DNA from 3 places in the Alteromonas sp. 4NS20-0143 genome. Region 1 is predicted to be linked to each of the others. Evidence: predicted binding sites of a transcription regulator. Region 1 holds the regulator's gene; each other region holds the start of a gene.
What was found. Region 1 encodes ArgR, which controls arginine synthesis, uptake and breakdown. Its sites were predicted from a motif close to ANTGAATANNTATTCANT; they were not measured.
Positions count from the first base shown of each region.

Region 1 (2,279 bases):
TTGTACCAGAGTGACCACCAATTACTGGTACGTGCACAGAAGCAACATCTACACCTTTAAGCTCGGCAACGAAGGTTTCAGCACGAATAACGTCAAGCGTAGTTACACCGAAAAGTTTGTTTTTGTTGTAAACGCCTTTTGCTTTAAGCGTTTCAGCTGCGATAGCAACTGTAGTATTAACTGGGTTGGTGATGATTCCAACACACGCATCTGGACAGTTATCAGCAACACCTTCAATAAGGTTTTTAACGATTCCAGCGTTGATGTTGAATAGATCAGAACGATCCATACCCGGCTTACGTGGCATACCAGCTGGAATAAGAACAACGTCTGATCCAGTTAGTGCACCAGCTAGGTCATCTTTACCGTGACCGGTTACTTTAACCGCAGTGGGGATGTGGCTTAAATCAACTGCAACACCAGGTACAACTGGCGCAACATCATAAAGCGCTAAATCTGAACCAGCTGGCAATTGTGTTTTTAACAACAACGACAGCGCTTGACCGATACCACCTGCAGCACCTAACACGGCTACTTTCATACCATTTCTCCTATGGGATTACTCACGTATTTAAACGGAACGTCACACTAATGCAACGCGGGGGAAAACTCAATCACCTGATCGTCTTATTGACGTCATAAGCAGCGATATTTTGTCAATATTCATTATCATGGATGATTATGCAAACAAATTGCCTAAAGTCCACCTGTGGGGCACAATATGCGAATAAAAACCAGATTCTCACGTTTTTGTCACGCCCTACCGACGAAAACGATAAACGACATGAAAAAAGAGCGCTGAATGGCTAATACAAAACAAGAACAACTGATTAAAGCTTTCAAAGAGATACTTAAAGCAGAGAGCTACGGTTCACAAGGTGAAATTGTAGATGCCTTAAAGGCCCAAGATTTTGACAACATCAGTCAGTCGAAGATATCAAGAATGCTCAGTAAGTTTGGTGCAGTACGTACTCGTAACGCCCGTGGGGACATGGTGTACTGCCTTCCCCCTGAGTTGGGTATGCCTACCGCTAAAAGCCCCTTGAAACAGCTTGTGCTTGATGTAGTACACAATAATGTCATGGTTATCATTAGAACTAGCCCCGGCGCCGCACAGCTCATTGCACGCTTGCTGGACTCATTGAGTAAGAAAGATGGTGTATTGGGCACCATTGCCGGTGACGATACAATCTTTATCGCCCCTGCGGATGTTCAGAAGATTGAAGAACTGCGAATTCGTGTGGAAGAGTTGTTCGATAATGTTTGATAAAGACAGTGTTTAATAGAGACAGGGTTTATCAAAGGCAGTCTTTAACTAAGACAATCTCTAACTAAGTAGCGCCGAGTAATAAACATCACAGCCTATAGAAAAGCCGTCGACGGACATTCACTATGAAGTGAGGTCATCGGCGGCTTTTTACGTTTTAGTTCGCGTTATCGCGTTATTTGAACCATCGTTTTAGTGCTCCTAAGCACTCTAAGACAGCAACTTAATTAAAGCATCTGCTGCAGGTCGTGATGACGGTGGATTTTGCCCCGTTACCAGTAACCCATCAGTACATACCTTCACAGCAAAATCTTCTGCAGCTTCGAATTTACCGCCTTTATTTCGCAACTCGTCTTCCACTAAATAAGGCACCACATCGGTTAACTGCATTGCAGCTTCTTCGCTGTTTGTGAAACCTGTTACTGCTTTACCAGCAACAAGAAAACTACCGTCAGGCGCTTTCACATCTTTAAGTACGATTGGCGCATGGCACACCGCACCAACAGGCTTATTCGCAGCAATAGTATCTTCAATTAATTTAATTGAATGAGCGTTGTCCGACAAATCCCATAATGGACCATGTCCGCCTGGGTAAAATACCGCATCGAATTCTTCTGCTCTCACATCTTCTAACGGAATTGTAGATGCGATTGCACTTCGAGCAATATCGTCTTTTGTGTAGCGAATAGCATCGTCGGTCATCGCGTCGTCGGAGAGGCTATTGGGGTCGATAGGTACCTGACCACCCATAGTCGATGCGAGTGTAATGGAGTAGCCTTGGTCTTTGAATGCATAGTAGGGAGAGGCAAACTCTTCCAACCACATACCGGTCTTGTTACCCGTATCGCCCATGATTTCGTGTGATGTCATTACCATAAGAATAGACTTTGACATTTGACCTCCTTGCGTTGATTTCCAGAATATAGAGTCTTCTTCTTTCGTCCAAGGTGAATGATTAGATCAAAAAAAATGCCACTGCCCATAAAGGGGAGTGGCATTTTACACTACAAAG
Region 1 covers NZ_BAAJLR010000010.1:91,177-93,455, forward strand. Annotated here, with positions in the region: gene mdh (malate dehydrogenase) at 1-541, opposite strand, end outside; gene argR (transcriptional regulator ArgR) at 803-1,267, shown strand; gene AC27HD_RS16985 (type 1 glutamine amidotransferase domain-containing protein) at 1,478-2,161, opposite strand.

Region 2 (2,279 bases), on a different contig from region 1:
GCGTATCGTCACCCATAGAGCCAACGGCTTCTTGACCGTCTTTTGCCAATACTTTCACGACTTGCTGAATTTCTTCATAGCTGTATGCGTGCAGCTTGTGATAAACCGCCATGGCATCGTCGTCAAACACTCGTTTGCCGATAAGCGATGCATCTAGCTCTTCAATAGGCGTTAGGCGACGGATGTGCTTTTGAAGCCACTCTTTATAAGGGTGTCTCGCTTTAAGCTCGTCATCAATTTCGGTAGAACGCCAGATTTTGCCTGTATACGTATCTACAGCAAGCATTTCGCCTGGACCAACACGTCCTTTTTCAATGACGTCGGCTTCTTGGTAATCCCAAATGCCCACTTCTGAGGCTAGGGTAATAAAACCATTTTTGGTAATGACGTAGCGTGCTGGACGCAAGCCGTTTCTATCAAGGTTACATGCAACGTGGCGACCGTTGGTTAAAACGATACCCGCTGGGCCGTCCCACGGCTCCATGTGCATGGAGTTAAACTCGTAGAATGCACGAAGGTCATCGTCCATTGTTTTATTGTTTTGATAGGCTGGCGGCACTAATAAGCGCATGGCACGGAATAAGTCCATACCACCTGCTAGGAACAGCTCAAGCATGTTATCTAGTGAAGAAGAGTCAGAACCTTCGGTATTGACGAAAGGTGCAGCATCTTTCAAGTCTGGAATAAGCGGTGTTGAGAATTTTGCCGCTCTTGCCATTGCCCAATCGCGGTTGCCTTTAATCGTGTTAATTTCACCATTATGAGCAAGAAAGCGAAACGGCTGCGCAAGTGGCCAGCGAGGTAATGTATTCGTTGAGAAACGCTGGTGGAATACGCAAATTGCGCTTTTCATGCGTTCGTCAGCAAGGTCGAGATAGAAGGTTGGTAAGTCTTTCGGCATTACCAAGCCTTTATAAATAGTGACCAAACCTGATAGACACGCCACATAAAAATCTGGATCGTCTTCTAGGCGTTTTTCAGCACGGCGTCTAATCATATAAAGACGTCGTTCTAGGTCGCGCTTTCTCCATCCTGCGGGGGCGTTGACAAATACCTGTTCTATTTGAGGAACACCAGTAAGGGCAAGCTCGCCAAGTACTGATTTATCAACAGGCACTTCTCGCCATCCAACAACTGAAAGCGTTTCTTTTTCTAACTCTTCATTGAGTACTTCACGGGCAGCTTGTGCAAGCACGGGGTCCTGATTCAAAAAAATCATCCCTACGCCGTACTTTTTACCCAGCTTCCAGCCATTTTCGTCGGCAATTGAGTGGAAGAAGGCATCTGGCTTTTGTAGTAATAAACCACAGCCATCACCGGTTTTTCCATCAGCGGCGATACCGCCTCGATGTTGCATTCGGTCTAAACCGTGGATTGCAGTGGATACCAATTCGTGACTGGCTTCCCCGTGAGTGTGGGCTATTAAGCCAAACCCACAATTATCCCGGGAATCGTTGGGATTGTATAAACTCATCTATTAACTCCTTCAACCTTATTGACTGGGCAAGGTATGCGTTGCGTGCAGATGCGCCTAGGTTTGCGTATCGAAACATAATTAGACATCTTTTCGCGCTTGGGCCATTTAGCTCAGCGCATGCGTCTTTCTTGTCGTTAATTATTATTAGAGGATTCCAGCCGTTCCGCATTTTTATGCATTGATGCGATGCGGGCCGTACAAAATACCCACATTGAAAACTAAAATCAAACGCAAAAAAAGCCTCATCTCTAATGAATTAGTATAACGTTTAAAAAGTATCTTAAATTCAATGGTTTGAAAAGATAATTTTAGATTTGTAACAATAATGTTATAAAAATATTCAAGGGGAAAACAAACATGCTAAAGATGATAATACTTCTCATTTGTTTATCATTATTGAATAAATATTCATTGAAATGGTTGTTTTATTGAGTCAAGAGGTGGTTTCGGGTATTTTTATTTACTTGTAAATAAATTATTCCACTCATATTAGTAAACTGCTATGTTAGGTAAAGGTTGAGTGAAAAGTGAACAGTTCTTTGGTTGGTAATCGTGCTTTGGTTGGTAATCAAGATAGTAGGTAGAGTTCGTAGTTGCCGCTCAAAGAATAAACCACATGGTTACGGTAATGACAAATACATACTCAGCACCCTTAAACGCAGTTCGCATTGAAAACAATCGGTTACATGCAAGTGAAATTAAACATGTCACCTCTCCAAACACCTCTGGCGAGTTCCCTCGCAATTTGCCCGATACCTTAGTTATTCATTTTACTGGCGGCAGCAGTGCGTCCTCGTCAGTA
Region 2 covers NZ_BAAJLR010000003.1:564,330-566,608, reverse strand. Annotated here, with positions in the region: gene gltB (glutamate synthase large subunit) at 1-1,474, opposite strand, end outside; gene AC27HD_RS09660 (N-acetylmuramoyl-L-alanine amidase) at 2,106-2,279, shown strand, end outside.
Region 2: the regulator ArgR is predicted to act here: its motif matches at 1,640-1,657, upstream of gltB (glutamate synthase large subunit).

Region 3 (2,279 bases), on a different contig from region 1:
AGTTACTCAACGGGTGTAGCAATAACGGCGCAGCACATCGCCATCGCGCAGGGAATAAACAAGAGCGATGCCTATATGCTTGGCATGTTAGGCAATTTAGGCAGATGCGCTGTTATTCGCCTCTACTTTAGAATGTTCGACAAAGTGCAGTTGCACCTTTTACAAGAATGCCAGAAAGACAAGGAGCACAAGCGCCACGATGCTTTGATTAAAATAGTGCCATCGGCTAATCACCTTATAGCGCTGCAGCAAACCTTTGCCGATGCGTTAACTGCAGATGTGTTAGACGAACTGGCCTTGAAACGACTGTTTATCACGCCTGCTATGCGGGCAGTTGCAGGTTCATCACACGCAGAACCCTCAGTATTAAGCGATGTGGTGTTACAAGCGCGATTATATGCTCAAATTCGAGCGCTGCATCAAACCAAGCTCACCGACGCAAGAACAGCAAAAAGCGCGTTGTCAGCATTAAAATACCCACAGGGCATGTTAGCAAAGTTGAAAAATATCGATATTTTCACACTTCCTCTCGTAAAAAGTGATGCCGAAGATTAATTTTTAGTGGATATTCATGCAGCCCGCCAGTACAAGAGATAATCGTTTAAGCAAAAACTAGTCACTCATTTTAAGTCGCAGCGCCACCGTTGCTGCATGCCTCAGCCTAAAATCAACTACCAAAAATCTCTATTACCAAATGATATTGCTTAGCAGTTAATAGTTATTCACTTTTCTTGCAAATTAAGCCACAGTCCTTGTAAACAAAGGGCTAGAGCATCCCTAAGACAAGACAAATGTTAAAAAAAATGGCATACTGCGCTCCAGTATAGTTTTATTTTTTGCGCTTTTTCGCACCAGATTTGGTGTAGGGCGCTCAATGCAGAGGTAGTGATAATGAAGGTAACTCGCGCGACGTTTGACGATGTAATGGTTCCTAACTATAACCCGGCTCATATGGTACCGGTTCGCGGCGAAGGCTCGCGCGTCTGGGATCAAGAAGGTGCTGAGTACGTCGACTTTGCAGGCGGCATTGCAGTAAATGTTTTAGGTCACTGCCACCCTGAACTTGTTAAAGCCCTCAATGAACAAGGCTCAAAGCTTTGGCATTTAAGCAACGTTTTTACTAACGAGCCATCATTACGCTTAGCGAAAAAGCTGGCTGATGCAACGTTCGCCGATAAGGTATATTTCGCAAATTCCGGTGCAGAAGCTAACGAAGCAGCTCTTAAGCTTGCACGCCGTTGGGCTCTTGATAAACACGGCGAAGATAAAAATCAAATCATCGCGTTTAACAAAGGGTTTCACGGCCGTACATTCTTTACTGTAACCGTAGGTGGACAAGCAGCTTACTCTGATGGTTTTGGACCTAAGCCAGGCGCCGTTGACCACTGTGACTTTAACGATCTTGCCGCTTTTGAAGCCATGATTTCTGACAAAACCTGTGCGGTTATGATGGAGCCGTTGCAAGGTGAAGGCGGTATCATTACGCCAGACATTGAGTTCGTTAAAGGCGTACGCGAGTTATGTGACAAGCACAATGCACTACTCATTCTAGATGAAGTTCAATCTGGTGTTGGCCGTACGGGTCACCTTTACGCTTACATGGGTTTAGGCGTAACCCCTGACATTCTAACTACCGCAAAATCGCTGGGCGGCGGATTCCCAATTGGCGCCATGTTGACGACTACAGACATCGCGGCACATCTCAAGCCAGGTACTCACGGCAGTACATACGGTGGTAACCCGCTGGCCTGCGCCGTAGCAGAAAAAGCGCTAGATATTGTAAACCAACCTGAAGTGCTAGAAGGCGTGCTGAAGAAAGAAGCGCTGTTCCGCAAAATTCTTGGCGAAATAAACGATAAATATCACGTTTTCGAAGAAATTCGTGGCCAAGGTATGCTTCTTGGATGCGCACTGAATGAAAAATATCAGGGCCGTGCGAAAGATTTTATGACCGCAGCGACTAAAGAGCACTTAATGTGTCTAGTTGCTGGTATGAATGTCATTCGTTTTGCACCATCACTTGTCATTCCTGACGAGGATATCGTAGAAGGTCTTGCACGTTTCGAGCGCGCAGTTGCCGCTATTGTAAACGCCTAATTACCTCTACCAGAGTAGTGAATATGAATATCATTCGCCCTATTACAAAAGCGGATTACAGTGCGCTTAAGGATATCGCTGTCGAATCGGGCATTGGCTTTACGTCTTTGCCCGTTAACGATGAGCTTTTACAGCGCAAGATAGACCGCGCCGACAGTACGTTTAACAAAACGAATGTGACT
Region 3 covers NZ_BAAJLR010000007.1:113,515-115,793, forward strand. Annotated here, with positions in the region: gene AC27HD_RS14805 (HDOD domain-containing protein) at 1-555, shown strand, start outside; gene AC27HD_RS14810 (aspartate aminotransferase family protein) at 892-2,097, shown strand; gene astA (arginine N-succinyltransferase) at 2,121-2,279, shown strand, end outside.
Region 3: the regulator ArgR is predicted to act here: its motif matches at 710-727, upstream of AC27HD_RS14810 (aspartate aminotransferase family protein).